3 regions of the Paenibacillus sp. GD4 genome follow, and region 1 is predicted to be linked to each of the others. Evidence: predicted binding sites of a transcription regulator. Region 1 holds the regulator's gene; each other region holds the start of a gene.
The links. Region 1 encodes LexA, which represses DNA repair genes until DNA is damaged. Its sites were predicted from a motif close to CGAACATATGTTCG; they were not measured.

Region 1 (10,910 bases):
TCATCGGGTAAAGGAAGGAGGGGGACACCATCCAATGAAAGTCATAGCTTTATATTTGCTGTTGATCAATCTCTTCGGACTTCTTATCATGGGAGCGGATAAGCGCAAGGCGAAGCGCAAAAATCGCCGAGTCCCCGAAAAAAGGCTGTTTTTCATTGCCCTTGCGGGAGGGGCTGCCGGGGTATGGATCGGCATGCAGCTGTGGCGGCACAAGACGAAGCACGAATCGTTTACGGTCGGCGTTCCGTTTCTTTTTATTCTCAATGTGCTGTGCGTGTACTTATTGCTCAAGTGGCTCTATTTTCCAGAAATCTGAAATGCAGTATACTATTGCTGTACGTCCATTTAAGCTGGAGAGGGGAATGATGGTATGTTCGGTAAAGTCGCGGCGGATTTGCTCGGCCTCAGTGATGTGGGGGCGGTCATTAAGCCGGAAAATTACGACAAGGTGGACTCGGACGATTACGTCCTGCATGAGGATCAGGAGAAAATTTATTTCTTGATCAAATCGAAGACGGATGAATATTGCTTTACGAATCTGGCCTTGATCCATCTCGACGGAACCAGCGCGGTCAGCAAGAAGCGCACGCTGCAGCGTTATCCTTACAGCACGCATCGGATTTCGAATGTATCGCTGGAGACGGCCGGTACGGTCGATCTGGATGTGGAGATTAAATTCACCATGGGCTCGATTCCTTACTCGATCGACGTACATAAGAAGCATATCGAGGAGCTTAAGGATCTGTATAAAGCATTGGTGAAAATTTCCGAGATGACTCACGATAACGACACGATGCTGCAATATGCGCGGGAAAGCGTGAACTTGGCGTCTACCGTTATGAGCCGGGTTTCGAACGAGCAGGCGAACCTGGTGGAGCAGTTCAAGGGCTTGAACGAAGCCGCCTTCACATGGCTGACCGAGACCCGAAAGCAGTATCACGTGAAGGATTTCGGCTCTGTCTTCGAACGGTATTTGAACTTATAACGTACATCCGGACCGTGTCTATTAAGGACATGGTCTTTTTCTGGGGAGGCAGCCATGATTCAAGCGATCGTCTTTGATTTTGACGGACTGGTGCTCGATACGGAGACGCCGGAATTTCATTCGTTTCAAGAGCTGTTTACGGAGCATGGAACGGAATTGACTCTGGAGGTATGGGGCGCGTGCATCGGCACGCAAGGAGGGTTCGACCCTTATGGGCATCTGGAGACCTGCTTGGGGCGGCCGGTTGACAAAGATCAGCTGCGGCTGCTTCGCAAGGCCAAATATGATGCGAAAATGCAAGCTGCCGACGTCAGGCCGGGAGTAAGGTCGTATCTGCAGCGGGCGAAGGAGCTCGGACTTCGGATCGGATTGGCTTCCAGCTCCAAGCGGGCTTGGGTGACGGGGTATTTGGAGCAGTACGGACTGCTGTCGTATTTCGACGTGATCCGCACCTCGGAGGACGTGGAGCGGGTGAAGCCGGACCCCGCTTTGTATGTGAAAGCACTGGAGAGCCTGGGGGTACCGCCGGAAGCAGCCGTTGCCTTCGAGGATTCGCCCAACGGGTCGCTCGCGGCCAAAAGGGCAGGGATGTATTGCGTGATTGTGCCGAATGAAGTCACCTCGCAATTGCCATTCGGGGTTCATGATCTGAGGATGGGCTCCATGGCCGACCAGAGCTTGGATGACGTTCTCGGATCGCTGGAGGATCGGCCGAAGGCGTTGAACGCCGTTTAATCGGACAATGAAAGAAGACAGGGGCAGGTATTGTTACCCAGCACCCCTGTCTTTTTTGCTGTGAGCAGTCAGTAAATGACATTCGGCTTCGCCTGTTGAGGCTCCTCGTGAATGACGAAATCATCCGCGATCAAATTAATCAAGTCTTGCTTCGTGGGCTTGAGGGACCGCTTTCTGAGCAACCTCACGGCCTGGAAGCGAATGGCCTTCTCAATCAGATTGCGGACGTATCTTGCATTGCTGAAATTGAGGTCGCCATACTTGACGACGGCCAAATGCTCGGTGATCTTTTTAATCGATTCGGGGAGTATGGTGTACTCGCGCTCAGCCGCCATTTTCTCCGCGATCTTGATTAGCTGGCTCACGGTGTAGTCGGGGAAATCCACTTGAATCGGAAAGCGGGAAGGCAAGCCGGGATTGGTGAGCAGGAAATTGTCTATCTCATCGGGATAGCCGGCCAGGATGAGGATGAAGTCGTTCTTGTGATCCTCCATCGCCTTGACCAGGCAGTCGATGCATTCCTTGCCGAAATCCTTCTCCCCGCCGCGTGCCAGACTGTAGGCTTCATCGATAAATAAAATGCCGCCCAAAGCTTTCTTCACCATCTCGCGGGTTTTCAGAGCCGTATGGCCGATATATTCGCCGACCAGATCCGCACGCTCCACCTCAATCAGGTGTCCCTTGGAAAGCACTCCCATTGCCTTAAAAAGCTTTGCAATAATTCTTGCGACGGTGGTTTTGCCGGTTCCCGGATTGCCTTTAAAAATCATATGGTATACATGGGAGCCCGCCTGCAGGCCGGCTTCCACCCGGAATTGCTTTATTTGAAGCATTGCGTATATCTGGAAAACCAGCTCCTTGACTTCCTCCAGTCCGATCATCTCGTCAAGCTCCTTGAAGATGTCTGAGAAGGCCTCGAAATGCTGCTTCAATTCCACCGGGTTCTCTTTCGATTTGGGCTTCGGATCCGTGGCTGTCTTAAAGGTAACATTGATTTGTCTGTCCCGGGTTACTATTTGACGCGTATCTTCATCCATCTCCACTCCACCCCCGATATGTATATTTTTATGCCTCACCTCTCAAGAAACATGACTTGAATTGCGTAACCTTCGCAAGTAATTCGGATTCGGGCGCCAGGAAAGAATGGATCCTACATGAACTGTGCATTGTAATTAAGAGAGGGGACGTTTACAATGAACGTGAACGTTCCTACTTGTCGTTTCCTGAATCAGGAAGTCGGCAGTAGCTATGCGTGATGAGAACTCATGCGGTGCGGCTGCGGAAGAAACGCATGCCCGCACGAAGGCAGAAGGAGACGATAAGTTATCCATGAGATCCAATACACATGATGTAACGACGCTGATAAAGCCGCGGGCTATTCTCGTCAGTCTGGTTACCCAAGAGCTGAAGCGTCAGGATGAGTATGATCCGGAATACTCGCTGCAGGAGCTGATCGCCTTGTCGGAAACGGCAGGCGTTGAGGTGCTGGAGACGATGACCCAGAATAAGGAAAAAGAAGATTTCCGCTGGCTGATCGGCAAGGGGAAGGTGCAGGAGCTGAAGCAGCGGATCGATGAGCAGGGGGCCAATACGGCCATCTTCGATCAGGAGCTGTCCGGAGCTCAAGTGCGCAACCTGGAGGAAGCGCTGGATGTCAAAATTATTGACCGCACGCAGCTGATCCTCGACATTTTCGCACAGCGGGCGAAAACCCGAGAAGGGATCATTCAGGTGGAGCTGGCACAGCTCAGCTATTTGCTGCCGCGGCTGTCCGGTCAAGGCAGCAACTTGTCGCGGCTCGGGGGCGGCATCGGGACGCGGGGACCGGGGGAATCCAAGCTGGAGACCGACCGCCGGCATATCCGCGACCGGATCAGCGAGCTGAAGCGCCAGCTGTCGGAGGTGGTGCGCCACCGCAATTTACATAGAGAGCGGCGCAAGAAAACGGGCGTATTTCAAATCGCCCTGGTCGGCTATACGAACGCGGGAAAATCCACCATGCTCCGTCAGATGACCAACGCGGATGTCTATGTAGAGAACCAGCTGTTCGCCACGCTGGATCCGACCTCCCGCGCCTTGAAGCTGCCAAGCGGTAAAGAGGTCGTGCTGACGGATACGGTCGGCTTTATCCAGAACCTGCCGCATGATCTGGTTGCCGCCTTCCGCGCCACGCTGGAGGAGGCGAATGAGGCGGACTTGATCCTTCATGTCGTGGACAGCTCCTCTCCTATGATGGCGATCCAAATGCAAGTAGTGGATCAAGTTTTGGAGGAGCTTGGCGCACATGGGAAGGAACGGATTACGATTTTTAACAAGCTGGATTTGTGCACACAGGCTCAACGGGAGCTGCTGACCACAGAAGGCGAGTTTTTGCGTATATCCGCATATCAAGAGGACGATCTTGCGCGGGTGATGGAGGCGATCGAAGCCAAGCTTACCGGCGGGGATATAACATACCGCATCCCGGCGGACAAAGGCGATGTGATCTCCCTTGTGTACCGGGTGGGCGAGGTGCTGGAGAACGACGTGGACGGCGACGATATGCTGTTCAAGGTAAGGGTAAACAACAAGGAATTCGATAAGATCGGCTATATGCTGGCGGCTTACGATATGGCGCAGCGGCTTCAGGGAGAAAGCGGAGGAGAGACAACGGACCATGTTTAACGAACGGGTGCTCAGCCTGATGGAGCAGGCTGAGCGGAAGGCTATGGGGAAGCTTCAGGAAATCGACCGGGTTGTTGACCATAACAGCTGGAAGGTCATCAAGGCCTTCCAGAAGCATAAGGTAAGCGATTATCATTTTGCCGGATCGACCGGATACGGATATAACGATCGCGGGCGAGAGGTGCTCGATCTCGTGTATGCGGATGTGTTTGGAGCTGAGGCCGCCCTAGTGCGGCCGCATTTTGTGTCGGGCACGCATACGATCGGCACGGCGCTGTTCGGTGTGCTGCGGCCGGGTGACGAGCTGCTGATGATGACCGGGCGTCCGTACGACACGCTTCATAAGGTGATCGGCGAGCCCGGAGACGGGAAAGGCTCCCTTCAGGACTGGGGGATCGGCTACGGGGAAGTGGAGCTGCTGGAAGACGGCTCCGTCAATTTCGAGGAGGTGTCCCGGCGAATCGGCCCCAACACGAAAGTGGTCGGGATTCAGCGATCCCGCGGCTATTCGTGGAGGCCGTCCTTCACCGTAGAGCAGATCGGTGACATGGTGCGGTTCGTCAAGGAAATCAAGCCGGATATCATCGTCTTCCTGGATAACTGCTACGGTGAGTTCACGGAGCGGATGGAACCGACCGAGGTTGGCGTCGATCTGATGGCCGGCTCCTTGATCAAGAATCCCGGCGGAGGCTTGGCACCTACCGGCGGTTATGTTGCGGGAAAAGGCAAATACGTTGAATTGGCTTCCTACCGGCTTACGGCTCCCGGCATTGGCGGGGAGGTCGGGGCTATGCTCGGCACGACGCGGGCCATTTACCAAGGCCTGTTCTTGGCCCCTCACCTTGTCGGACAAGCAGTGAAGGGCTCGGTCTTCGCCGCTTCGCTCTTCGAGGAAATCGGCTTTGTAACGCACCCGCGCTGGGACGATCCGAGGACGGATCTGATCCAGGCCATCCGGTTTACCGGCGCCGAGCATCTGATTGCATTCGTCCAAGGGATTCAGCAGGCCGCTGCGGTAGATTCGCATGTCGTTCCCGAGCCGTGGGATATGCCGGGCTACGAGCATCCGGTGATCATGGCCGCCGGCACATTCATACAGGGAGGAAGCCTGGAGCTGTCTGCGGATGCGCCGATACGTGAGCCGTATATCGCCTACATGCAAGGTGGGCTCACGTTCTCCCACTGTAAGCTCGGAGTGCTTACAGCTATCCAGAACATGGTGGATCGGGGATTGCTGAATTTGTAGTCTTTGTATTCTGAGATGAAAACCTATATGTGCAAACATCTCGCACAAACCTGACATGACTTGACATGTTTTTCCTGTAAGGTTACAATAAGGGTAAGGTTCAGACTGCACAGGAGTGATAAGTCATGAGTGATGAGATACGCCGTAATATGGCGCTTTTTCCGATAGGCATCGTCATGAAGCTGACGGATTTGACCGCCAGACAAATACGTTACTACGAGCAGCATGAGTTAGTGATCCCGGCGCGTACGGGAGGCAACCAGCGCTTATATTCCTTTAACGATGTGGAACGCTTGCTGGAGATTAAGGATCTGATTGAGAAGGGCGTCAATATTGCCGGGATCAAGCAGGTGCTTCTGCCGGTGAACAAGGATTCCGAGGAAGCTACGGTTTTGACGGAGCAATCGGAGTCGAAGCGTCGTGAATTAAGCGATACGCAGCTGCGTAGAATGCTGAAGCAAGAGCTGCTCGGGGCCAGACGCCCGGGTCAGGTGTCCTTGATTGAGGGACAAATGTCACGCTTTTACAAGAAGTAGGTTTTACCGGAGTACAGAGGGCGGCAGGCACAGGCAGGCTCCTGAAGTGCTCCGTTACCTTTGTACATAGTCTAAGGAGGAGAGATTCCAGTGCCAGACAAGAAGTATACGAAAGAAGATATTCTGCGTATTGCCAAGGAAGAGAATGTAAGATTTATTCGCTTGCAGTTTACCGACCTGCTGGGCACCATCAAGAACGTGGAAATCCCGTTAAGTCAGCTGGAGAAGGCTCTCGACAACAAAATGATGTTCGACGGCTCCTCGATCGAAGGCTACGTTCGTATTGAAGAATCCGACATGTACTTATACCCTGATTTAAATACTTGGGTTGTGTTCCCTTGGGTTACGGAAGATCGCGTTGCCCGTTTGATTTGTGACGTTTATTTGCCGGACGGCCGTCCGTTCCCGGGAGACCCTCGCGGCATTCTGAAGGCGGCGCTGAAGGAAGCCGAAGAGATGGGCTATACAGCGATGAACGTAGGTCCGGAGCCGGAATTTTTCCTGTTCAAGACCGATGAGAAGGGCAACCCGACCATGGAGCTGAACGATCAAGGCGGTTATTTTGACCTTGCTCCTACAGACCTTGGCGAAAATTGCCGCCGCGAGATCGTTCTCACGCTGGAGGAAATGGGCTTCGAAATCGAAGCTTCTCACCATGAGGTTGCTCCGGGTCAGCACGAAATCGATTTCAAATATGCGGATGCCTTGAAGGCCGCTGACCAGATTCAAACGTTCAAGCTTGTAGTGAAAACCGTAGCCCGTCAGCATGGGCTGCATGCCACTTTCATGCCAAAGCCATTGTTCGGTGTGAACGGCTCCGGCATGCACTGTCACCAGTCTTTGTTCCGCGGCAGCGAGAACGCGTTCTATGACGAGAGCGACAAGCTGGGTCTGAGCGCTACGGCCAGACAATATATGGCAGGTATCTTGAAGCACGCGCGCGCGTTCGCTGCGATCACGAACCCTACCGTTAACTCGTATAAGCGTTTGGTACCAGGCTATGAGGCACCTTGCTACGTAGCTTGGTCGGCGAGCAACCGCAGCCCGATGATCCGGATTCCGGCATCCCGCGGCGTGAGTACACGCGTAGAAGTGCGTAACCCGGATCCGGCAGCGAATCCTTACTTGGCGCTGGCGGTTATGCTGAAGGCCGGCCTGGACGGTATCAAGAACAAGACCCAGCTGCCGCCTCCAACCGACCGTAACATCTACGTGATGACGGAAGAGGAGCGCGAAGAGCAGGGGATTCCGAGCTTGCCGGTGAATCTGAAGCAAGCGATCGACGAGCTGCTGCGCGATGACGTCATCTGCGATGCATTGGGCGATCATGCACTGGCTCATTTCGTTGAGCTGAAGGAAATCGAGTGGGATATCTACCGCACGCAGGTTCACGCATGGGAACGCGAGCAGTATTTGACCTTATATTAAGCTAGTGAGACCCGAATGAGATCCTTTTGTGATCTCATCCGGGTCTTTTTCTTTTTTGCCCGATTTCTGCAAATGCACAACAAATGGATTGCGAAAGGGGGGCATTGGTGCATTTGTGCGATTATACAAAAATGTATGGGGAAAGAGGCTGCTGATAGCAATTCACCCCGTATATTGGTGCTTATTCGCAGAAATACGTCTTAAGTGACGATTTTGAAGGCTTCAAAGTTGTACTATTGCAGATTTCGGGAGAGTCTTTCAGTTGCCAATAAAAAACGCTCCTTCTACCGTGAAGTAGATTGGAGCGTTTGTGAGTTTAATGAATATCTCTAAAGAGGCCGATGACTTTGCCGAGAATGGTCACGTGCTTCAAGCGGATCGGCTCCAGTGCGGGATTCTCCGGCTGAAGACGAATGTGATCCTTTTCCTTATAGAAGGTTTTTACAGTCGCCTCGTCTTCCTCTGTCATAGCCACCACGATCTCTCCGTTATTCGCGGTCTGCTGCTGGCGGACGATGACATAGTCCCCGTTGTGAATGCCGGCTTCAATCATGCTATCCCCGATGACGCTCAGCATAAAAACCTTATTGTCGCCAACGAAGTGGCTTGGCAGAGGGAAGTAATCCTCAATGTTCTCCGTAGCGGTGATCGGGACGCCTGCCGTAACTCGTCCGATTAATGGCACGCGGGCAACGGACACCGAATAAGCGCCGTCATTCTCCGTACCGTCCAAAATCTCGATGGCCCGCGGCTTGGTAGGGTCGCGGCGAATTAACCCCTTCTTCTCCAAACGCTCCAGATGTCCGTGTACCGTGGAGCTGGAAGCGAGTCCGACCGCTTCGCCGATCTCTCTAACCGAAGGGGGATACCCCTTGTCCCGAACTTCATTCTTAATGAAATCCAAAATCGCCTGTTGGCGGTTGGAAATCTTGCTCATTCGTATCAACTCCAATTTTGGTAATCATTACTTGGAGTATAACACAGAACCGGAGTTCGTACAAACATGAGTTCGAAAAATCGTTGACACAAACATTTGTTCGTGTTATATTATGAACAGAACAAATGTTTGGGGGGGCGATTACTAATGATTCAAAATCCTACACTTATTCATAGATACAATTCTGCTGACGAGTCCAAGCAGCTACATAGCAAGAAGAAGAACAACGGCTTAAACGCTCGTGTGATCTTTACCGTGACGGCCTTATTGCTTTTCTTATCTTTCGGAGCCTTCGGTGCTTCGCTGTTCGGCGACCAGGACGCTTATGCTGCGACTGAAAGTGAGCCCGAGCAGGCAGTGGTTATCGTGGACCAGGGGGAGACGCTATGGTCGATCGCTACTGAACACGCAACGAAGGGAACGGATGTTCGTGATTATGTGCATGAGCTGAGGAAGATGAACGGGCTGAAGAACAGCAATGTTAAAGTAGGGCAGAAGCTGTTGCTTCCGTGAGTGGGTTTAGCTATGACCATTACAATTTTTAGTTGTGATAATACGCGGGTCTTACTATAAGATGAAGGTGCTGTCGAATCCGAAGCAGCGCCTTTTTTCTATGCTTGGTATTCTCGATCATTCCCCTCTCGTCACTTGACAATCCTACCCCTTAGTGTCAAAGTATTAAGGGACGATGAGGTAAATGCAGGTTTCCTTCATCACCATTGGACAAGTCATAACTTGGAGGGTAGTCATGAGCGAACACGAAAGCGAACACGATGCGAACGTCAAGCGGATTAATGAGCTGGCCCGCAAAGCGAAGGCGGACGGACTCACCGATGAGGAAGTGGTAGAGCGTAACGAGCTAAGAAGGAAATATATCGACGCGTTCAAATCTTCGTTACGATCCCAGCTGGATAACATTAAGTTTGTCGACGATGAGGAAGAGAAAAAATAGGGTAAACGGACAATAAGGGGTATTGGAAATGGCGCGTAACTGGGAACGCATGGTCCGACGCAATCGTAAGATGGCGAACAAGCATCGGCAGAAGTACGGGAAACAACAAATAACCGCTGCGACAACAACGGAGGAGTCTACGGTTTATCGGGGAAGAAGCTGGTTTTTGCCAATCCTGCTCGTGCTGACAGGGATTTTTTGCTTCATTATTTTCCGTGAAACCAGGCAGGACGATAACCTGTACTGGATCACCGGGGGCAGCTACATTTTCCTCGGCTTGTTTATTTTCTGGCTGCGTCGTCCTTATTTGAAGGTAGGGAAGGATTCGATTACTTCCCGCCGGTTTGGCGGAGATCGTACCTTCAAGCATGATGACATTAGCGAGTTTGTGTTTCATAAGGATAGTGTTACTATCGGCTTCAAGGGCAAAAACACCCGTTGGGTGTTCACCCGAATGTTTCACCGCTTCTCCATCGCTTCCATGCAGGAAGGCTTGAAGGAGTTTGCCGGCCGTCATTCGATTCCGGTTAAGAATGAGGCCTAGACAAGTAAACATATTTATGGGTTTTGGGGGAGACAAGGAAAATGGCTATTAAAGCGGTTTTGTTTGATCTGGATGACACGCTGCTGTGGGATGAGCGCAGCGTGAAGGAAGCGTTCGCAGCAACGTGCGAGGAGGCGGCCAAGCATTATGCCATTGAGCCTGCTCATCTTGAGGAAGCGGTTAGAAGTGAAGCCAGGGCATTGTATGAGTCCTACGAAACGTTTCCGTTCACCAAGATGATCGGGATCAATCCGTTCGAAGGATTGTGGGCACGGTTCAGTCAGGGCGAGCAGGAAGAGTTCCGCAAGCTGGAGGCGCTGGCCCCGGAATACCGCAAGCAGTCCTGGACAAGAGGACTGAAGGCGTTAGGGATAGAAGATGCGGAGCTGGGTGCCCGATTAGCGGAGCTGTTCCCGGCTGAGAGACGCAGCCGTCCGATCGTTTATGAGGAAACCTTCGAGGTGCTGGATCAATTAAAATCCAAATACCAGCTGCTGCTCCTAACGAACGGCTCTCCCGATCTGCAGAAGGAGAAGCTGGCCGGCGTACCCGAGCTGGCTCCTTACTTCGACCATATCGTGATCTCCGGTGAATTTGGGGAAGGCAAGCCGGCTGAAGGCATTTTTCATCATGCGATGAAGCTGCTGAACATCTCCGCAGAGGAAGGCGTTATGATCGGAGATAAGCTGACTACGGATATTTTGGGCTCGAACAAGGTCGGTATGCGCAACATGTGGATCAACCGTCACGGTCTGACCCGCGGGGACGAGATCGCTCCGGCTTTCGAAATTACCAGCTTGCGTGACATTCAAGGTGTTATTGATTCGCTATAATTCATTTATTCAATAAACAAAGCCCGTCGGCCGAATGAATCGGTGACGGG
Region 2 (10,910 bases), 4.1 Mb from region 1:
CCGTGGAAGAAATATCCGCTTCCATTGAAGAGATGGGTCAATCGATCAAGGGGGTCGCAGTCAATGCCGAGAGCCTAACCGCTTCTGCCGAAGAGACGGCGGCGGCGATTCAGGAGATGGTAGCGTCCATCCAGCAGGTTGCGGGGAACAGTGGGAGCACGGCAGGCTCGGTGGAGCAAATATCGGCTTCGATTGAACAAATGGGCAATTCGATTAAGGGAGTTGCGAACAATGCGGAGAGTCTTACCGCCTCGGCCCAGGAGTCGACCTCGGCGATTCAAGAGCTGGTCGTGTCGATTCAGCAGGTAGCGGGGAATGCGGAAAGTACCGCAAGCTCTGTGGAGCAAATCTCGGCTTCCATCGAGCAGATGGGCAAATCCGTTAGAGGAGTGGCGGTCAATGCCGATCAATTGCAGAGGTCTGCGAACGAGACGTCTGCTTCCATTCAGCAAATGGCGGCTTCCATTGAACAAGTGGCGGGGAATGCGCAAAATGTCAATGCGCTGACGGAAAAGGTACAAGCGGACGCCAGGAGCGGGAAGAATGCAGTTGCCCAATCTCTTACAGGAATGAAAGAAATTGCGGAAGTGGTGCATCGTGCCTCCGGGGTGATGACTAGTCTAGGAAAGAGCTCCGAAGAAATCGGAAGCATCATTGAAGTCATTGACGATATTGCCGAGCAGACCAATTTGCTTGCTCTAAATGCCGCCATCGAAGCCGCTAGAGCCGGTGAGCATGGTAAAGGATTCGCTGTTGTAGCGGACGAGGTCAGGAAGCTCGCTGAGCGAAGCGCAAAGGCAACGAAGGAAATTGCCCAACTGATCAAAGGTATTCAAGGAGAGACTGCGGATGCAATCAGGGCAATCCAGATCGGTACGGAAAAGGTAGAGCAAGGCAATCGTCTGGCAGATGAAGCTGGAAATTCCATTGAACAGATCGTTGCCGGAATCGAAAGCATTACAAAGGAAATCAGACAAATTACGACAGCCACCATCGAGCAATCCAAAGGCAGCGAGGAAATCGTTAAGGCGGTAGCCGTGGTGACGAGCCAGGCGGAAATGGTGACTCAAGCAACGAAAGAGCAGGCGTTAGGCATCGATGAAATCGTTAAAGGGGTCGGTAATGCGCGCGAACAGGTGCGCCAGGTCAGTTCCGCCACCGTCGAGCAGGCAAGACAAGGTAAGGATATCGTCCGTTCCGTTGAGAATGTTACGAAGCAAGCCGAGCTTGTGACTTATGCGACGAGAGAACAGGCTATCGGGGTGGAGGAGATCATTCAAGGAATTGGAAACGCCCGCGAGCAGGTTCGTCAAATTACTGTCGCTACAGGTGAACAGGCGAACCAAGGAAAACAAATCGTAAATGCCGTGGAGAACGTAACCCGGCAAGCGGCCTTAGTCACTCAGGCAACAAAAGAGCAAGCCATTGGAACCGAGGAAATCATCAAGGGAATCATTAATGCGCGTGAGCAAGTGCGCCAGATTACCGCTGCTACCGGAGAACAGGCAAAGCAAGGACAAGATATGATCCGTGCGGTAGAGAATGTATCCGAGCAAGCGGCGTTGGTTACACAAGCTGTAAAGGAACAAGCTGGAAACGCAGAGGAAGTCATTGCAGGGATCGGGAACGCGCGTGAGCAAGTTCGCCAGGTGACCGTTGCTACCGGGGAGCAAGCCAAACAAGGGAAGGAAATTGTTAGAGCCGTTGAGAATGTTACGAAGCAAGCGGCACTTGTCACTCAAGCAGCGAAGGAACAGGCTGTAGGTGCAGAGGAAATCATACAGGGAATCGGGAACGCCCGCGAGCAGGTGCGCCAGATTACGGTCGCTATGGCGGAACAAGCTAAGCAAGGCAAGCTAATCGTAAGCGCGGTTGAGAATGTTACGAAGCAAGCGGCACTCGTCACTCAAGCAAGCAAGGAGCAGGCTGTCGGAGCGGAAGAAGTGGTACAGGGCGTCGTTCAAGCCCGTGAGCAGGTGCGTCAAATAACAGCAGCTACCGTTGAGCAAGCAAAGCACGGTAAAGAAATCGTTCGCGCGGTGGAGAGCATTGCTGGCCAAGCTCTGGAAATTACCGAGTATACGAAAACCCAAGTCGTGGAGATGGCGAAGCTGGAAAAAACGATTTCGTCAACGGAGCGCATCGTTCTGCAAAACATTAACGACGTGCAGCGTACGGTATCGGTAACCGCCGAGCTGGCCGATCAGTCCGCTAAGATTTATAATACGCTGTCCGTACTGAAATCCTCTTAAGCATATGGGGGGATACGATGCATAGCATGAGCTTAAGAATACTGTCGGAATGGATTCATGCCCATTGCGGAATCAATTATATGGATAACCTGTTGCTTCTGGAATCCAAAGTAGCCAGAAGGCTCTGTGAGCTCGGCATCACTTTGCCGGAATACATGGAATACATTAACCGTCATAAAGAGGAATGGGTTCCTCTGGTAGAGTGTATCACGATTAACGAGACCTACTTTTTTCGCGAGGAGGCTCAGCTGAACGAGCTTTGTAACGTGATTTTACCGGAATGGAAGCAAAGGCCGCGTATTCGCATTTGGAGTGCAGCTTGCTCGACGGGCGAAGAGCCTTATTCGATCGCCATGATGATAGCTGAGCAAGGACATATTCCGCTCGAACGGGTATCCATTACGGGGACGGATATCAACCGTAAGGTGCTGCAGTTCGCGCGGCAAGGCTGTTATCCGAAGCAATCCTTATGCTTTCGAAGAACCTCTTCCGAAATGTTGAATTCATACTTTCATTTGGAAGGTGACAAGTATCAAGTAAATGAGCGGATTCGCAATCAGGTGGAATTTCGCCCTTTAAATTTGGTGCAGGATATAGGAAAGATGGAACGTGTGGATATCATCTTTTGCCGCAACGTCTTGATTTATTTTGATGAAGAAACGACCAGACGCATCATCGGCCATTTTTACGACCGTTTAAACCCCGGAGGCTACTTGTTTCTAGGACATGCCGAGACGATTCTGGGAATCAATACCGATTTTGAAACCGTGAATGCTCCGAATACCTATTATTATCGCAAAAAAGAAGGTTCAACCCGCCGCATTATTTAACTAAAACCTGTTTGTAGGGAGAGGGGGGAGAGATCGTGAAGCAATACGGCGTTTTAATTGTGGACGATTCCGCCTTTATGAGAAGAGCGATCAGTCTTATTTTCGATAAGGATCCTGATTTTTTTATCGTAGGAATCGCACGCAACGGGATAGAAGCGTTGGAGAAGATCCACAGGTTTCGGCCCGACGTGGTGACCATGGATATCGAGATGCCTGAAATGGACGGACTTTCGGCTTTGCATGAAATCATGAAATCCGATCCTGTTCCCGTCGTTATGCTCAGTACACATACCAGTGAAGGAACGGAAGCTTCTTTGCGCGCTTTGGAGCTGGGGGCCGTCGACTTTTTCCTTAAGTCCGACTTGATGAAGGATCCGATGGACCAGCCCGTTCTAACGGACTTTTTGGCGCGAGTGAAAGCGGCAGCCAATGCGAAGAACATTCATGCGGCGGGGAGCGGCATTGCCAAAGAGGAGCCATTTCCGGTTCCCTATCATGATTCCGGTTCGAAGACGGATTTGCTTGTAATCGGCTGCTCGACCGGAGGCCCGTCGGCTCTTCAGTCCATCCTTCCGCGATTCTCAAGTGATTTTCCAGCGGGAATCGTGGTCGTTCAGCATATGCCTCCGGGTTTCACCAAACCTTTGGCAGATCGTTTCGACACGATCTGCAGCTTGCAGGTGAAGGAAGCGGAGGATGGGGATATGATTACACCCGGCGTCATCCATATTTGTCCCGCTGGGTATCACACGATATTCCAAAAAGCAGGGGGGCGGGTTATCCTCCGCGTGTTAAGCAGCGAATCTTATAACGCTTTGTATAAACCTTCGGTTGATGTAACCCTGCAATCGGCTGCCGTCATTTATGGTAATCGTTTATTGGCTGTCGTTCTTACGGGAATGGGGGTCGACGGTCTGATCGGGTGCAAGGAAGTGAAGCTTAACGGAGGCCGGGTTCTTGTGGAAGCGGAACAATCCTGCATCGTATACGGGATGCCTAAGGCTGTCTATGAAGCCGGCCTGGCCGATCGCCAGGCATTGCTTGGGCATATGTACCAGCAAATCATTTCATTTGTGTAACATGGCAGGGTACAACTAAGAAAAGCAGTGAGGGGCGGGGGCAACGATGTCAAGAATTTTAGTTGTGGACGATGCGGCCTTTATGAGGAAGATGCTGTGGCAAATTCTTGTGAATGGCGGGCATGACGTCGTAGGGGAAGCGGTGAATGGGAAGGACGCAATTGAGAAATATATCTCGTTAAAGCCAGATGTCGTTACAATGGATATTACGATGCCTGAAATGGAAGGCATTGAAGCACTGAAAAGTATTCGCCACCATGACCCCGAAGCGAAAGTGGTTATGTGTTCGGCCATGGGGCAGCAAGCGATGGTTGTTCAAGCAATTCAGGCAGGTGCTAAAGATTTCATAGTGAAGCCCTTTCAGCAGGATCGGGTGCTTGCTGCAGTAGCGGCAGTCTCCAGCTGAAAAGGTTCCGACACGGGAGGAAATGCCCCGTGTCGTTTTTTTTGCAATCAGCCTACTCCTAAGCTCGCTTTGCCCTGCGAATGCCGGTATAACTGCTCATAGTACCCTTGTTTATCGAGAAGCTGCCGATGCGTTCCCTCTTCTACAATACGGCCCTGACGCATTACGATAATTCGATCCGCTTGCATAATGGTGGAAAGACGATGGGCGATGACCATCGTGGTTCGTCCTTGGGATACCACCTGAAGCGCCGATTGTACCAGCTGCTCCGTATGTGAATCCAGATTGGCGGTAGCTTCGTCGAGGATCAGGATTTTGGGCTCGAACACGACGATTCTGGCAAAGGAGATCATCTGCCTTTCTCCGGCGGATAATCCGCTGCCGCGCTCCGATAGGCGCGTATCATAGCCATCCTTCAGCCTTTCGATCAATACGTCTGCTCCGACGAAGCGGCATGCCTCGATAACCTTTTCCCTTGAAATGCTTTCGTCAAAGAGTCTCACATTATCGATGATCGATCCCGAGAATAAGTAAGGCTCTTGCTGCACGAGACCGATCATGCGGTGCAGAACAGCCTGCGGGATGTCTCGAATATCCGTTCCGTCCACAAGGATGCTGCCTTCCCGAACATCATAGAAGCGGCATAGCAGGCTCATCAATGAGCTCTTGCCCGCACCGGTTGTACCGACAATGCCAACCATTTCCCCAGGGCGTATGTGCAGGTCCAAATCTTCGATCACCGTGCTGTCCTCCGAATACCCGAACTGGATATGGTTGTAATCGATACGCCCCTTCACGGCGGACAAATCGATCGGGACAGGCTTCTCTGTATCCGTAATCTCAGGCTTGAGAGAAAAAATTCTCCAGAGCCGGTCCATAGAAACAATCGTGGATTGCAGGGTGTTCCACTGCTGGGTAATATTGTTGATCGGCTGGAAAAACTGGCGTATATAAGTGATAAAGGCATAAAGAACGCCAAACTCGATGCTTTTGTTAAATACCGCCAGGCCTCCAACATACACCAGGAACGCTACAGCCATATTGCCGAGCAAGTCAAAGGAGCGGTTAAACAGGACATTCGTACGGACCTCGCGAAGGTTCGCGCGGAAATACGTTTCGTTGCGCCCGGTGAATCGCTGGTTCTGTTCTTTTTCCTGGTGAAACGCTTGAATCAGATTCATCCCGGCCAAATTCTCCGCTACGAACGCGATCAGTCTGGATAAATGGGTTCGTGCAAGCTGATAGGTTTTACGAATGTAGCTGCGGAAACCGATCGCGATCCCTGCAATAATCGGAAGAATGATCATGCTGTAAGCAGCCAGCGTAGGATCAAGATGAAACATTAATGCGATGATAAAGATCAGCGTCAGACCGTCACGAATCATGCTGAGGAACACTTGGGTAAAAAATTGGTTTAACGTCTCGGTATCGCTGGAGACGTGAGTGACAAGACTGCCGCTTTGAAAACGGTCGAAAAACGACATTTGCAGCTTGGTGATATGCTCGAACAGCTCTTTGCGAATTCGGGCGACGATGCTCTGCCCCGTAAATTGAAGCAAATTGTTTTGCAAATAAGTAAAAGTGAGACCCAGCAAGGAAAGTGCAAGGTATATGCCGCAGATCACCAGCAGCATCCCCATATCGTTCTTGCCTATGGCCAAATTGTCGTCGATGGCAATCTTCACGAGATAGGGCTGAAGCAGATCCGCCGCGATGGCCAGAAAGGTAAAGCAAAACACGGTTACAAATTTGCTTCGGTGCGGTACGATGTAGGATAGCATAGCTCGAAAGGCCTGGCGGCGCTGCTCAGGGCTGACGTGATAGGACGCGTTGATTTCTTCCTCCTGCTTACCGCCGTTAGCTTCCTTCGGCATACCGTGTCCCCTCCTCCTGAATGGAATAAAGAGAGGCATACAGACCATCCTCAGCGAGCAGCTGTTGATGGGTTCCCCGCTGAACGATGCGTCCCTCATCCAATACGATAATTTCATCGGCGTGCTTCAATGCGCTGATCCGATGAGCGATAATAATCGTTGTCTTTCCTTTTCGTCCAAGACGAATATTATCAATGATTTTTGTTTCCGTTACGGCATCAACGGCACTGACGCTATCGTCCAATATTAGCACGGGCGCGTCCTTAATAAAGCCGCGGGCAAGGGACGTTCTCTGTCTTTGTCCGCCAGACAGCGTAATCCCTCTTTCGCCGAGCTTCGTCTCGAAAGCCTCGGGAAAATCAACGATGTTGTCATAAATTTGCGCGCGCCTTGCGGCTTGCTCCACATGTTCAAAAGCCGTGTCTCTGTTATGAAAGGCAATATTGTCACGGATGGTGGTGCTAAACAGAAAGCCGTCCTGAGGCACGTAAGCAATATTGCACCGCAAGCTTTCCAGTGTCACGTCATGGATGTCTTCGTTACCCAGCCATATGGTGCCCTTGGGCGGATTATAGATCCGAAGCAGCAGCTTGACGAGCGTCGTTTTGCCGCTTCCCGTTTTGCCGATGATGCCTAAGGTTTTCCCTGCGGGAAGGGTGAGACTGATGTCCCGAAGCGAAGGCTTGCTTGATTCCGGGTATGCAAACGTTAAACCTTTCACGCGGATAGAAACAGCGTCAGAATCCATCGGCAAAGCATGGGCTGCTTCCGCAACCTCGGGCTTCAGAGAAAGAAGAGCATTGAGTCGCTCCAGAGAGGCGCGAGAGCGCTGCATCGTATTGATGACGTTTCCAATTTGCTGCAGCGGGTTGACGATCATCCGCATGTATAACGTTAAAGATACGAAGTTGCCTAGAGTAATATGCTTGTGTGCGGTTAAGTATCCGCCTACGGCGAGGGAGAGAATCAGAGACAGCGCTCCCAAAAACGGCAGCAGCGCCTGAAACAGGGAGGAGATTCTCACCAGTCTAACCTGATTGTCAAGGATGCGGTCGACCGTTTGGCCGAATTTGGCTCGCATGACGGATTCTACAGCGAACTTCTTGGTTACGCGGATGCCTCCGAATTGCTCTTCTGCCGATTCAGTCATACCGGCGAGCGCCTCCTGCACCTTTTTGGAACGGTCGCGTATTCTCGGGCCGAAGTAAACCACCGCCCAAGGAATGGCTAGCATCGGCAATATACAAATCATGATTAAATAAAGCGGAATTGAGCTTAAGATCATCATGACAATTACGGATAAAATAATAATGACTGCATTGGTCGTGTGGTTGATTCCTTGCGAAATCGATTCTCTGACCGACGTCACATCGTTCATCACATAGCTGAGCAGCTTGCCGACACCATTTTTGGAATAATAGCTTTCACTTAGCGTTGTGAAGTGGGCAAACAATTTTTTTCGGGTAACAAATTCAAACAATCTGCCCATTCTCATTACAACGTACTGCCCGATTCCGCCCAAGATTCCATAGGTCAGACCGATGGCAAGCAGCAGCAGACTGTAATTGCGAATGGATGATGCGGTAATCCCGCTCTGCTGCAAATCATCCGTGAAATTTCCGAGCACCTTCGGGTAATAAGCTTGCGTAATGTTGGCCGCCGAAATACAAAGCACGGCGAACAAGTAAACATACCAGTGGGCCTTTAGATAATCCTTAAGTAAACGTATGTCCTTCAATGGCATCCACATCCTGTTTTTAGTTGTAATATCCAAATCGCCGTCTCAACCACATATTATACTTCGACCTGCTTATCATATCATCCGGGCTCACCCACCAATACACGGATATTTCCCCTCATTTCCCTTCAAAACGCGTGTACGTCAGATTAACCTTACGAATGCTTCCGATCCCTTCGGATTCCTGTGGTTTATAGACGGAAACAAAATTAGACCAGTCAAGCGCAAAATAATCATTCTTTTTGTGCAAAATCCAAAAAAGATATTTGCGGAAACAAAAACCAGCCGCTCCAACCAGAACATACCTTCGCTTTCCTTATGGAAATTTGATAGAATAATAGAATGATAGAATGGACGATGGAGGGGACAAACGGTGGCGTTTCGATTCGTGCTCGGAAGGGCAGGCAGCGGGAAGACGACATGGTGCCTGCAGGAAATTAAACGGAGGCTGGCGGAGCGGCCGGACGGGCGTCCGCTGATCTGGCTTGTGCCGGAGCAGGCCACGTCGCAAGCGGAGTATGCTTTGATCCAATCTCCGGAGCTTGGCGGCACGCTAAGGGCACAGGTGCTCAGCTTCCGCAGGCTTGCCTGGCGGGTCATGCAGGAGGTCGGGGGCACCGCAAGACTGCCTATCGATGAAACCGGCAAAAAGCTGCTGCTTCACAGCATTTTACATAAACAGAAGGACCGTTTACGATTATTCGACGCTTCAGCCGACCAGATGGGCTTTCTGGATAACCTGAATCAGCTGTTGACGGAATTCAAGAGGTATTGTGTCACGTCAGACGGGTTGAAGCAGTACATAGAGCAGCAGGAGACAAGGGAGGGCCTCGGCGGCAGGCATTTGAGAGACAAGCTGCACGATCTCCAATTGGTATACGGTGAATTCGAGCGGCAGCTGTCAAGGCAATATCTCGATGGAGAGGATTACCTGGCGCTGCTGGCCAGGCAGCTGAAGGATTCATCATACGTACTTGGTGCGGAGTGCTGGATCGACGGCTTCCACGGCTTTACGCCCCAGGAGATGACGGTGGTGGAGCAGCTGGCGGTCCATTGCGAGAATGTATCGCTGACGCTGTGCTTAAACCGAGAGTACCGGGACGGAGAGGAACCCCATGAGCTCGATCTGTTCCATCCGACGGCACGCACCATGATGAACCTGCATGCGAGATTGCAGGAGCTGGGAACTCGAATGGAATCTTCCGTTCTTCTCGACTCTGAGCCCCCTGCGAGGTTCGCCGACAGTCCTGCGCTGGCGTATTTGGAGACGGCGTGGGAGCAGCGAGTGAAACGGCCCTACTCAGCCTCTTTCGAGGAGCGTAGCAAGCCTTTCCCTGTTCGATTGTCTGCAGCGGTAAGCCGCCGGGCTGAGGCGGAAAGTGTAGCGAGGGATATCGTCCGGCTGGTGAGGGAGGACGGGCTGCGTTATCGCGATATTGCGGTCTCGGTTAGAAATATTGAAGCTTATGGGGATCTCCTGGCCGGCACGTTTCAGGATTATGGAATTCCTCATTTTTTCGATCAGAAGCGCACCGTAATGCATCATCCGGTCGTTGAGCTGATCCGTTCCTCTCTGGAGGTCATTCAGCTGTACTGGAAGTATGATGCTGTATTTCGATGTGTCAAAACGGATTTCTTCCTGCCTCTCGGCAAGGATACTTCGGAGGAGGTCATTATCGACCGTCATGCGATGGATCAGCTGGAGAACTATGTGCTGGCCTTCGGGATTCAGGGCTCCAAATGGCTGTCCCCGGACGATTGGACGTATTCCTTGCGAGCTGACCTGGATTCTGACGGTACGAAAGGAAGCGCGGGAGAGGAAGCCTTTTTACGCAAAATCAATGCCTGCCGGAGGCGGGTGACGGGACCGCTGCTGCGAATGCAGGAGAAGATGAAGACGAGCAAGCGCGTAAGGGACCGCGTAGAGGCGCTTTACGAGCTTTTGGTGACGCTTCAGGTACCGGAAAGACTGGAGGCCTGGAGCCAGGAGGCGCTTCGCCAAGGAAAGCCCGAGAAGGCGAGAGAGCACGCTCAAGTGTGGGATCGTGTAATGGACATGCTGGATCAGCTGGTCGAGCTGATGGGGGAGGAATCGTTGTCCACAGAGGTGTTCGCCCGGCTGGTGGAAACCGGCATGGAGAGCATGAAGCTGGGGCTCGTTCCGCCGACCCTGGATCAAGTACTGGTCGGCAGCATGGATCGTACCCGGTCGGGGCAAGTCAAGATCATGTTTGTGCTGGGAGTAAATGAAGGCGTGATGCCGGCCAAAATTACGGAGAACGGGGTCGTCTCCGAGCAGGAGCGGGAGCTGCTGGCAGCCTCAGGGCTGATGCTGGCCGAAAGCAGCCGGCGCCGTTTGCTCGATGAGCCGTTCTTAATGTATTGCGCCTTCTGCACGCCCTCCCACGGGCTTTGGCTTAGCTACCCGCTGGCGGACGAGGAAGGGAAGACCCTCCTTCCGTCGGATGTGATCCGGCAGATCAAGCGAATGTTTCCTGCGGTAAAGGAAAGGCTGCTGGTCATCGAGCCGGGTGAAGAAGACAGCCTTACGGAGCACTTAAGCTATGTCGCCCATCCGGACAAAGCGCTTAGCCTATTAATTATGCAGCTGAAGCGTTGGATGTATGGAGAGCAAGTGAACGAGGTATGGTGGTCGGTTTACAATTGGTTTGCCCGTCAGCCGGAATATAGCGGAAGATTATCCCGGCTGTTACAGTCGCTGCTATATACG
Region 3 (10,910 bases), 4.2 Mb from region 1:
AATGCCGGCAATAATTAACGCACGTCTCCCACAAGGGAGCGTGCGTTTTTTCTTCTCAATAATACCTTACATCAATGTCACGAAAAGTATGATCCCCTAGATGCTTGCGCATATGCAATTGAATGATCCCGTCCCGATACACGGCTTTGCAGCTGTCAGGATAAATCAACCTGTGCAGCCGGATCGTTTGCTCCTTTTTATCCGGCAATCCGGTCAGTCGAACGGCATTCACGCTTAAGCCCACACGAATTTTGCGGGCCTGATCTCTGTCAGGAACGTGTATTTTAACAATCACGTTGTTGTGCGTCTCGAAGGTTTCCGTGTGCAGATGGTTTTTGACACGTTCCGCAGCATTGCTTACACTCGGCAAAGCCTGCTTCATCACATCTTGAACATATTCCTGTATCCAGGCAAGCCCCTCTCCCTTGCCGGACCCGCCGGGCGCGAAGGGGAGCTTTCCCCCGAAAAATTGTTCGAATTGCTTCCAATCAAAGGTTCCGTAAGGATTCCCGTTACTCTTGTTTCCGTCCGCCATATGCATCACTCCTCGGCATAAATATATGTAGTCTGAGAGAAAAGCATGAATGTCTCAGGCACAGTTTCAGGAAGAAGCACATACTCCTACCTCAACAAACATATACATAAAACAACATACACACGATGTCATAGAATGTAAGGGTGTTTGCTATGCCGGCTATCGTAGGAAGTATTAAGATTGTAAGTGTTGGTCCCAGTTCGATTGTTCAAATCGGCGATTCTCTTCAGCTTGCCCCGCAAAGCTCTGCCAAGACGTTCGCAGGAGCGGGTTCGTTCAATACGGGGGATTACTTGCGCGTCATGAACTGGTACAGCAATACGAATACGAATGACCGTGATATTTTTGATTCCAATCCCGTTTCTGTTAACAAGGTAGGTGGGATCTAGAACATGTCGATTGTGGTCCATCAGAGCATCTGTATACATCAGCTAAAGGTAGACGCACTTAACAATTCGTCCGTACTGCAAATCGGTACGACAGGGGCGATTCGAGCGCTATCCAATCTATATAATACAGGCGGTTTTACCGGCCCGGCTCCTGAAGCGGGGGTGCAGGAGTTTCCTTCACCGCTCGTTCCCCTGCCGTCGGTAACGCCGTAAGACGGAGGAAGAGCATGCAACCAGCCGATATCCACGCATATTTTCAACAGCTGCAGGCGTACTTGCAATGGCAAACCGAGCGGATTCGGGAACTGGAGCAAAAAGTGACCATGCTAGACAAGGAAGTGGAGGCTCTTCGAAAGCAGCGAGGGATTACAATTGAGAAAATCGAATACACGTTCGATCAACTGAAGGTAGATAAGCTGGAGGGCACTTTAAACGTAGGAATATCGCCTTCAGGGTTATCCGATAAGTCGCTTGACGATCTGACGGTGGGCGGGAAGGAAGTCGTGAATAATACGGCCATTTCCGAAGGATTTCAGAGGATTCATGGCGCAGTCCTATCGTATTTGGAGCGGGAGGGGCCAGGGGAGCTGCAGAGGAAGGCGGAGGAATACGACAGTCCTCTTGAGGAAGATATGCAGGATCAGATGCTGGCTGATTTGCGAGGTCAGATTGGGGAACGTATCGATGCTTATACCCAGCTGATGAAGGATAACAAAACGGGGATGCTTCCCCCTGACAAGGAACAGATGGTAACGGACAAGGTCGTCCATGATATTCGATTAGGTATTGAACAATATTTCCGAAACAAGGCTGGAAAGGGGAAGGACACGGATGATTCTGCAGGTAGAGAATAAGGAAATAAGTGTGGGTAATATTCAAGTAGTCGGCGTGGCCAGTTCCTCCTTATTGCTGATAGGGGATGCACAAAATATTACGCTGTCTTCCGTTTTTGATACTCCTCCGGAGTCACTAATCATCGGCCCCCTTGTTCCCCTTGCTCCCGAGACGGGGAAGCGATGACCTACCGAAAACCTAGGACCTCGGTAGTCAATGAAGTGAAAGTGATCGGCGTCGATTCCGCGGGAGTGCTGTTCGTCGGTGACATGAAGGCTTTCCTCCCGGTCAACAAAGCTTTAGCGGTTCAAAGGGAGCTGCCTACCTTTTTTGGAAAAGAGGGTGCGTTCAGCGATTATAGGACGTTCACTCGCCCGATTCCGCAGGTAGTACCGGAGGATGAGGTAACGATGGAAGTACGGGATACGAACCCTTTTATCAAAGTAAATCGGGTGAGGGTGTTCTCGGTTACGAACTCCTCGTTGCTTCAGATCGGATCGTTGGATATTGTTCGAGCCGAGGCGCGAGTCTTAAATATTCGCCAGCTTTTAAAGGGCAAACGCCCTATATAACTCCTTCCAGCTAACTGGAGGGATTTTTTTGCATGAAGGAGCCCCTAGGGCGGATAAAGTGCTCGTATCCACTCCAGGGGCAGATACCGTTAGGGCAGGTCAATCAGCATGAAGAAGGCGCCATCTGCAGAATGAAGAGTAAGCTCCGGGGTTTGGGTAATTCGGGCTGCGTCTCTTGTCTTTAAGCTCGTGGAATCGTTAAGCTGCAGATCTCCCTCCAGCACGTGAACATAAATACGTCTCCCTTCGGGCTGTGTGAAGGTCAGCGCTTTCCCCGCCTCCAGCTTGGACAAATAAAGTGTTAAATCCTGATGGATTGACGCGATTCCGTTTCCTCCCGATTTGGCTACGATAGGCAGAAGCCGGTTCGTCAGCTGATCAGGTTCATATTGTGTGGTCTCGTAAGAGGGCTCAAGTCCTCGTGTATCCGGGGTAAACCAAAGCTGAAGGAAAGCTACCTCGTCGTCTCCGGGATTAACCTCCGAATGGATAATTCCTGTGCCAGCCGTCATGCGTTGTACACCACCGAAGGTAGTGACGGCGGAATGTCCTGTGCTGTCCTCATGCTTCAGCTCTCCTCGAAGCACGATGGAAACGATCTCCATCTCGCGGTGAGGATGAGCTCCAAAGCCTCGTTGGGGTGCGACGATATCGTCGTTCAGTACGCGAAGTGGGCCGAATTCCGTATTATTCGGATCGTAGTAATCGGCGAAGGAGAAGCTGAAGTTACTTTTGAGCCAGCCGTGGTCGGCGCTGTAGCGTTGGTCTGCAGGGTGTACTTGAATCAAGATGGGTCCTCCTAACGGGATCGAATATTTGTAAGTCTGTTGCTGTTGAACAGCGTTGTCACCAGCCTCAAGAACTGATAAACTGATCTAGATTATTATACCAAATGTGCATGGATATAAGGAGGTTTCCCCATTGGCTCGCAAAAAAATCGAACACGTCGGTATTATGGTTAGCGATATGGACAAGTCAGTTGCATTTTACCGGGAGGTCGTGGGACTTGAGCTGAAAGGCATGCTGGACCATACGAACGGCGTCATTAAGCTTGCTTTCATGGGCTTTAACCAGACGAACGAGACGGAGCTGGAGTTAATATACGGCTACAACGAAGGGCTTCCGCAGGAGGGGAAAGTGCATCACATTGCCTTTACGGTGGACGATATCGAAGAGGAATGGAAACGAATTCAATCGCTTGCCGATATGAAGCTGATCGATTCGGAAATTACGACCCTTCCGAATGGCAGTCGATACTTTTTCTTTCATGGACCGGATGGCGAGTGGATCGAATTTTTCCAATCAACTCGGGCATGAACGTAAAGCCAAACGCCGCTAACGGCAAGAACGTAAGGATCAATTGTTTTCAATGCAAGAACTTCTATGTAACCTGGGACCCAAGCTTCCCAAGGGGATGCCGAAGCTACGGAATTAAAACTAGAGAGCTTCCCTCCGCGGTCGTTCTGCGAACAACGGGTCAGCCCTGCATTGGATTCGCCGACAAACACTAGACTGCTGCGTGCACATAAGTGCACTTCGGTGGTCTTCTTTTTTTGGGGGAAATGGGCATTGAGCCATGATATAATCAGAAAGTATAGCAAGAATAGAAAGCAGGTGTACTTACCATGGAGGAGCAGAATCGAGAACCGCTGCAACAAGCGCTCGATCGTGTTGCTAAGCTTGAGGCGGAGGTGGAACGATTGAAGGAAGAGAATGCAAGGCTGCGAGCCGCCTCTCTTCAACGTTCGAATCCTGTGATGTCAAGCAAGTTGAGAGAGGCGCTGCGAGAGTGAAACTCAATAAGAATTGTTATCTTCCGGGGGAAGAATCAAGTCGGTTAGCTGATGCTTGAGGGAATGGAAAACCGCCTTGTTTCTTCTTATCTGGTGCTGAGCCGATTCTAAACGTCTGCGGTTGCTGCGAACATAGTTTAGCAGCTTCTCATGCTGCTTTTTTAGCCGGTTGGTACGCGCCCGCAGTTCCTCTGAATCCGATAGCAAACGATTGTGGTTCAATACGACCTCTCTCCCGTTTTGAGATGATAATAAAAATTAAGCAGAATGATCTAAGACTAGGGAGGACAATCCTGCCACTTACTCTTTACCCACAAGTATTGAAAAAGAAGCATGAATATGTTGAGTGATACTCACTACAACAAGTATCCTTAAATCAGTTGCGATTTTCAAGTAGAACGTGATAAATAGTTTGAATTCGCTTTTGAAGGGAGATGACCGTATGGCTTGGCTAAAAATAAATTACTACTCGGAAGCACTGCGGTTGCCCGTAGCCATGGACGTCTTGCTTCCCGAGCAGGGAAGCGGTGCCTATGAGACATTGTATCTGCTGCATGATATGGGAGACGGACATAGCGCTTGGCTGAGACGTTCCGGGGTGGAAAGATATGCAGAGAGGCTTCCGCTTGCCGTAATAATGCCGGCCGGACATCTGGGCTGGTACACGAATATGGCTTTCGGGCGCGATTACTTCCACTTTATTACAGAGGAGCTGCCGGCGCTTTGTGAAAGGACCTTCCCGCTTGCGGCCCATCGAGATGGACGCTATATTGCCGGAGCCGGTGCAGGTGGCTATGGCGCGGTCAAGGCAGGCTTGCTTGCCTCAAGCACATTCGCAGCAGCGGGATCCTTCAGTGGCACGCTGGATGTACTTGCAGCATACGATTCCATGGAGCCAGGACATGCGAGGGATGTTTTCGGTGAAAGGGAGTTCGCAGCGGGCAGTACAAATGACCTGAACGCCGCCGTGAAACGGATTGCTGAGTCGGACAAGCCAAGAACCGAAATGTATGTAAGCTGCAGTACCGAAAGTCCGAATTACAATAACAATGAGAAGTTCTGTAAGCTGATGAAGGAGCTTGAACAGCCGTTCATTTTCCGGACGGATCACGGTAAAGGGAACTGGGCGGATTGGGACCGGGAACTGGAGCAATTTGTAACATGGCTATCCGAGCGGAAGCGGCGCAGTGAATAGGAGGAGATGGCATGGCACACATCCAAACCCAGCTGTACTCTGAGGTCTTAGGGACCGAGATGGACGTGAGCATCATTGTTCCTCAGGAGAAGCAGCCCTATGCGGGGGACGGAAGGCTGAAGGTACTTTGGCTGCTTCACGGCGGCTCCGGCGATCACACGGCTTGGCAGCGAATGAGCAGCATTGAACGAATTGCAATGGAGTATGGACTCGCTGTGATTATGCCCGGAGCATTTCAGTCTTGTTATACCGATATGGTGCATGGGGGACGTTATTTCACTTATCTGAGCGAGGAGCTGCCTCGAATTATTCGGCATATGCTGCCGCGGCTTTCGCCTGCGCGTGAGGATAATTATATTTCCGGCTATTCTAACGGGGGTTACGGCTGTCTAAGGGTAGGATTGGCTCGTCCCGACCTGTTTGGCGCCATTGGTGCATTTTCGGCGGGAGACAAGTCCGATATCGAATTCGTAAACGATGGCTCCCAGCGTGCCAAGGATCGGATCATGCTGTTTGGTGAAGGGAACTTTAAGGGAACGGAGAATGACTTGAAGCATCTGGGACGTGAGGGGCTGAAGATAGGCAAGTCCGTTGCCCGCATATATCATGGCTGCGGCAGCTTGGACCCTTGGCTTGATTTAAACCTGCTGTTGAGAGATTTTTTCCTTTCGCTGGAGGGAAATCCATACAAGTACCATTATCATGAAGCGGAAGGTCACGGCCATACCTGGCAATTCTGGGAACAGGAGCTTGTACGATTCCTGGAATATCTCGGTTTAGGTAAGACAGAAGGGCAGTATTTGATGGGAATGTAGAGCTTTGCGAATACGATTCAGGCGCCTTCCGTTAACCTCGGGGCGCCTTTTTTGGCAATGGCATTGGAGGAACGATAACTTGCAATCAGGTCCTTAATTTGTTAATATAGGAACAAATGTTCGTTATTGGGGTGATCTGTTTGGTGCCGGTTACAATACATGCAAGCTTACCTTCGCAAAGAACGAAACAGCTAAGAACGGAGGAGGCGAAAGAATCGCTGATTCGGAGTCTTGGTGTTGCTATGTTCACGGAGAGAGAGGCGATCATTTCCGTTAGGGGAGATTCACAGCTGCAGACGTTTCAAGGCAAGATTACGCAGCTTGATAAGCAGCTAAGAAACATCAGGGTAGAGAACAAGGATGAGTATACGTGGATTCCATTTGAAGATGTGATGAAGATCGAGATTATTATTGATGATCATATTGTAGGCATCTTCAAGTAGCTAGAGCGGCTTTCAAGCTCTATTCCTTTTTCTTGTGTTCATTGATATTTTTGGATCCCCTACTGACCAGCTCCTGTACAAGCGCCGCGAAGAAGGCTAGAGGCAATAAGTGAAGGGCAAGGCTGAAGATGTCCATAGAACATTAGCTCCTTTACATGATCTATATTCCATCATTCCCATATAATGGGCCGCTTACTCTATATAGTATCACAGATTTCTTGGGAATGCTCACACAAAGTGTAATCGATCTTCGTATGAGCGCGGAAATGATTACAGTATTTGTTTAATGAAAAAAGATGCATCCCAAGTGGCTTGCCTTGCACAGGGCCGAGGTATGCATCTCTTGATAACTTGTGTTGCGCTTATTTTTTCGTTACAGGAATCCAAATTTCACTTGTAAACGTAGGTGAAGTCGTGTCCTTGTCCTTATTCCACAAGATTTCCGGGCCTTCAGCTTGCTCATATATCGAGGATGGGAACCATTCCGAATAAATTCGTCCCCAAATGCTCTGCAGTGTGTCAGGAAAAGGGCCTACGGCATGGAACACGGCCCAGGTCAAGGCCGGTACTTCCAGCTGAGCGAGATCGCTTGGAGCCGGTTCACTCGTAGCCGCACCAATATAATGATCCAGTTCTCCGTTTTCTTCCATTCTTCCTTCGGAGAAATTGACGGAAGCGCTGATCAGTCCCGAGGGCTCGATATTTGAAAGTGATTTAAGTCTTTGAATCAATTCCAAGTCCAAGCTTTTCCACATAGCGGCGATTTCCGGGTTCACCCCGTGAAAAATGACCGGCACTCTTTTTTTCAATCCCACGATACGAAATGACTCTTTCTCTACAATGCGGTAGTTCATTTCCGTTCCTCCTTGAATCGTTAATTGAAGCGACATGCGGGGATACGCTTTTAAGGAATGGCCGGATTTACGCACCTCGGAAGGATTCATACCGTGCAGCTTATGAAAGGCCTTAGTGAACGAGTCGGGAGATTGATATCCGTATTTCAAAGCGATATCAATCACTTTGGCTTGATCGGTCAGCAGCTCGAAGCCCGCTAGTGTCAGCCGTCTCCTTCGTATATACTCCACCAAGGTTATACCGGCCAGGTAGTAAAACATCTTCCTGAAATGATGCTCGGAGCAATGCGCAAGGCGCGCTACTTGGGCAAAGTCCACCTCATCCTCAAGATTGTCCTCCACGTAGGCAATGGCATTATTCATAGCTCTCAGTAAATCCATGCGTCTCACCGTCCATAGGGTCATTGTAGCAGCAATACTTTCACTATACCCGACATTTTGTATGTAAAAAAGGTCGGATTTACATCCGACAGAGTTCGAAAGATACATGATGTTAAGCTCAAAAAGCAAAAAAGCCCTTGAAAATCAAGGACTTTTTCAGTATGACCTGTAGTGGGCTCGAACCACTGACCCCCACCCTGTCAAGATGGTGCTCTCCCAGCTGAGCTAACAGGTCTCGATATATTTTGTTTAGCGACAAGTGTTATATTACCAAGCCTGGACAACAAAGTCAACACTTTTTTTTGAAATTAAGGATCTTGAACTCCAACTGACTCTGTCGACACGAAAGCTGCACATTATGATATAATGTCACCAATAGAAAATCACTTGGAAAGAAGGGGACTTATGAAGGATTTTCCGGGGGTCAGTAGTGGCTTAACCGAGGTGAGTGAGGACAAGCTGGACTGGGGCGAGCAGGAGTGGGGCACACACCGGTATCATGTTCGCATGCTGCTGGAGGATACAACCGCTCAGCTTAGCTCTTTCGATAAAGCGGCGGTGCTCGGTGCAGGGAACCATGGAGATGTGGATCTGCCGGAGCTTGCTTCACGTTTCAGCCAGCTGACGGTGCTCGACACAGAAGCGAATGCGATTGAGGAGTTCATGGAAGCAACAGGCGGGTTCACCTCACCCAAGTTCAAATCGCTTGCTCACGTGGACTATACTTGCCTGGACCAGTTAGGCTTCTATCAAGACTATGAAGAGAAGCTGCAGGCAGGTATACCGGCGGGAGAGCTAGCCGGTTGGCTGCGCGATCAGGCGTTTTTGGTGAAACGGGAAGAAGCGCTGCCTCATATGAAGAAGTCCTTCAATCTTGTCGTTTCTTCCGGAGTGCATACGCAACTATTTTATTTACACGCGCTATCGCAATTGGCCGAGTACATGCATTTATATAATGAGGCGGATACAGCACAAATCGTCGAAGCTTTGGGCTTCTTAAGGAACAGCGTGGTGGCGGATTACAATACCCTGCTTACATCGCTCGTAAAGCCGGAGGGCCGCGTGGCAGCCTGGACGGATATTATTCTGCTGGACGAGTCGAAGAAGGATTTGCTGGACCAGCTTAATCAACTGAACAACGATAATGAACGGGTGAGGTTCCTCTTCCAGGCCTTCGGCAAGTATGGGATCGAATCGGCCGTAATAGGCCTCAAAGATCTGTTCGATAAGCTAAAGCCTGAACAGCAGCTATTCAAGAGCTGGGTATGGCACACAGAGTCAGGGAAGTCTTATCTCGTTGCAGGGCTGTCAGGACGAGTGAGAGCGTAGGGGCATGAAAGCTAGAAGCTCTTCTTCCGTAGCGAAGCTGCAATTGGAAAGCACGGGAGTCTTCCTAAGTTTGATGGACATTTGATTGACTATACTCGTTAATGCGGCCGTATCCGCTTCGTCGAGGGAAAACTGGACGCAATACTCATAATGTTCTTCCACGGGGCGGATCGTACGCACGACGAGACCGAGCAGCCGAAACTCCTTGCCAAGCGCCATGAACCTTAGTTCCACCAGTAGGTTGCCCTCATCCGGAAACGGAGCATCCGTATAGAAGCGTGCACCGCCTGCACTTAGATCCAAGAGGGCGGCTTTTACCATTTTGTAATCAAGCTCCAATCCATCAAACCCAATGAGCTTGGCGTCGGCTAGAAGCGGATGTGTAAATTGCAAACGATAAAAGCCTCGTTTGTTATCATTGGTCATAAATGACAAATCCTTTGCGATATGGTATTCATTCCTTTATGTGTCTCATAATAACCTTGAATCTTAGTCTGTGCAAGCATTTCGTGCTCATAAGAAAACCCTTTATTGGTGCCCTTCAAGGCTGATCGACTGCGATTTAGGAGGAGGGTTTCTTGGTAAGGAATGTCATAGTGTTCTAAGGCTTAAGGCAAACCTGCAACAGTCGTTAGCGTAAAAAAACCGCTCAATAGAGCGGGAGTTCGATGACTTTCTCGCTGTGATGGGAATGCAGCACGGCTTGATTGCCGATAATTTCAATCCGCTCGATGTCCAGTGTCGGGGAGGATGTCATATTCGTATCCTTCATTCGATTCTTATTGAGTAAATTCAGCAGCTGAGGAATTGCTTTCTGGTCACTGGAGATGAAGCTGACGGGAATTTTCCTATCGTTGATCGATAACTCCGTACGCATGGCTCATTGCCTCCTCATTGCATATTCTATTATTCATTATAGTGGAATCGCCTTGATTTAACTAGAAATAAATTCCATCAGAAGGTGACAAAAAGCGAGAAGAAGTGATTTTATCTATATGTGAAGATCGACAAAATTACACGGTTCGAAGGGGGAGACACGATGAAGAAGCTATACAGTCAAATGTCCAGAGAGGAGCTGGAAGCGGAGTTGAGAGAGCTCAGCGACGCTATGGAGAAAGCGGAGTTTCCAAGCCAGAAAAACGTGCTACAAAGTAAATATGTCACGGCGAAGGCCTACACTTTGGACCCCGCCGATTTTACGCCAGGAGTATACAAAGTGGATGGGGTGCAAACTCTGTTTGAACTCAAATATATTAACGGAATATATGCATGGGGCAGCATGGACAACGAGCCGGAAGCCAGCTTTCCGATCTCGATGCTGGTCCGGCTCTAAATGCGGCACATATCTTTGGGACAATTCTCACAATGGCAAATGTCCTGTAGATAATCTAGCTTTTTTACAATAATCTGATTGTTCTCAATTGAAATGATGTCCTGCTTGCGTAAATCGCTAAGCATCCGGTTGACGCTTTCGCGGGTTGCGCCGATCATGTCGGCCAACTCGCTATTGGTCAGCTTCTTGGTAATCACGATGCCTTCGGCCGTTGTTTCACCGTAAGAATTACAAAGACGGATGAGGGTCGAGCAGAGAGCACCGGGCTTACCGAACATCATAAGGTCCCGGAACTTGGTTTGCGTCAGGCGGTGCATTAATCCCATCCATTTCATAAACTCTACCGCCAACTCGCCATGCTGCCAGAGAAGGACCTCAAGGTCCTTTTGCTGGATCACTCCGATAATTGCTTCTTCCATCACCTCTGCATTGAAGCT

Region 2: addB (helicase-exonuclease AddAB subunit AddB) is a predicted target of LexA. The motif match lies at 8,476-8,489, and genes of this name have one in related genera.
Region 3: RAC89_RS21975 (YolD-like family protein) is a predicted target of LexA. The motif match lies at 6,243-6,256, and genes of this name have one in related genera.

The regions. Positions count from the first base shown of each region.
Region 1 is NZ_JAVCYK010000001.1:425,389-436,298, reverse strand. Features, by position in the region: gene RAC89_RS01980 (TrkH family potassium uptake protein) at 1-11, shown strand, start outside; gene RAC89_RS01975 (DUF1294 domain-containing protein) at 35-316, shown strand; gene RAC89_RS01970 (PH domain-containing protein) at 371-985, shown strand; gene RAC89_RS01965 (HAD family hydrolase) at 1,040-1,720, shown strand; gene RAC89_RS01960 (AAA family ATPase) at 1,789-2,757, opposite strand; gene hflX (GTPase HflX) at 3,050-4,384, shown strand; gene RAC89_RS01950 (methionine gamma-lyase family protein) at 4,377-5,630, shown strand; gene RAC89_RS01945 (MerR family transcriptional regulator) at 5,756-6,166, shown strand; gene glnA (type I glutamate--ammonia ligase) at 6,257-7,594, shown strand; gene lexA (transcriptional repressor LexA) at 7,911-8,531, opposite strand; gene RAC89_RS01930 (LysM peptidoglycan-binding domain-containing protein) at 8,679-9,044, shown strand; gene RAC89_RS01925 (DUF896 domain-containing protein) at 9,280-9,483, shown strand; gene RAC89_RS01920 (hypothetical protein) at 9,512-10,027, shown strand; gene RAC89_RS01915 (HAD family hydrolase) at 10,069-10,860, shown strand.
Region 2 is NZ_JAVCYK010000001.1:4,480,408-4,491,317, forward strand. Features, by position in the region: gene RAC89_RS21195 (methyl-accepting chemotaxis protein) at 1-2,252, shown strand, start outside; gene RAC89_RS21200 (CheR family methyltransferase) at 2,279-3,082, shown strand; gene RAC89_RS21205 (protein-glutamate methylesterase/protein-glutamine glutaminase) at 3,118-4,161, shown strand; gene RAC89_RS21210 (response regulator) at 4,208-4,567, shown strand; gene RAC89_RS21215 (ABC transporter ATP-binding protein) at 4,615-6,441, opposite strand; gene RAC89_RS21220 (ABC transporter ATP-binding protein) at 6,425-8,185, opposite strand; gene addB (helicase-exonuclease AddAB subunit AddB) at 8,553-10,910, shown strand, end outside.
Region 3 is NZ_JAVCYK010000001.1:4,647,526-4,658,435, forward strand. Features, by position in the region: gene RAC89_RS21915 (spore germination protein) at 1-18, shown strand, start outside; gene RAC89_RS21920 (Hsp20/alpha crystallin family protein) at 56-535, opposite strand; gene RAC89_RS21925 (spore germination protein) at 688-924, shown strand; gene RAC89_RS21930 (spore germination protein GerPB) at 928-1,137, shown strand; gene gerPC (spore germination protein GerPC) at 1,152-1,778, shown strand; gene RAC89_RS21940 (spore gernimation protein GerPD) at 1,756-1,944, shown strand; gene RAC89_RS21945 (spore germination protein GerPE) at 1,941-2,330, shown strand; gene RAC89_RS21950 (pirin family protein) at 2,420-3,118, opposite strand; gene RAC89_RS21955 (VOC family protein) at 3,252-3,647, shown strand; gene RAC89_RS21960 (hypothetical protein) at 3,956-4,123, shown strand; gene RAC89_RS21965 (alpha/beta hydrolase) at 4,566-5,318, shown strand; gene RAC89_RS21970 (alpha/beta hydrolase) at 5,330-6,133, shown strand; gene RAC89_RS21975 (YolD-like family protein) at 6,277-6,576, shown strand; gene RAC89_RS21980 (AraC family transcriptional regulator) at 6,939-7,811, opposite strand; tRNA gene RAC89_RS21985 (tRNA-Val) at 7,974-8,046, opposite strand; gene RAC89_RS21990 (hypothetical protein) at 8,217-9,140, shown strand; gene RAC89_RS21995 (PilZ domain-containing protein) at 9,120-9,566, opposite strand; gene RAC89_RS22000 (hypothetical protein) at 9,790-10,017, opposite strand; gene RAC89_RS22005 (DUF1811 family protein) at 10,180-10,473, shown strand; gene RAC89_RS22010 (Crp/Fnr family transcriptional regulator) at 10,470-10,910, opposite strand, start outside.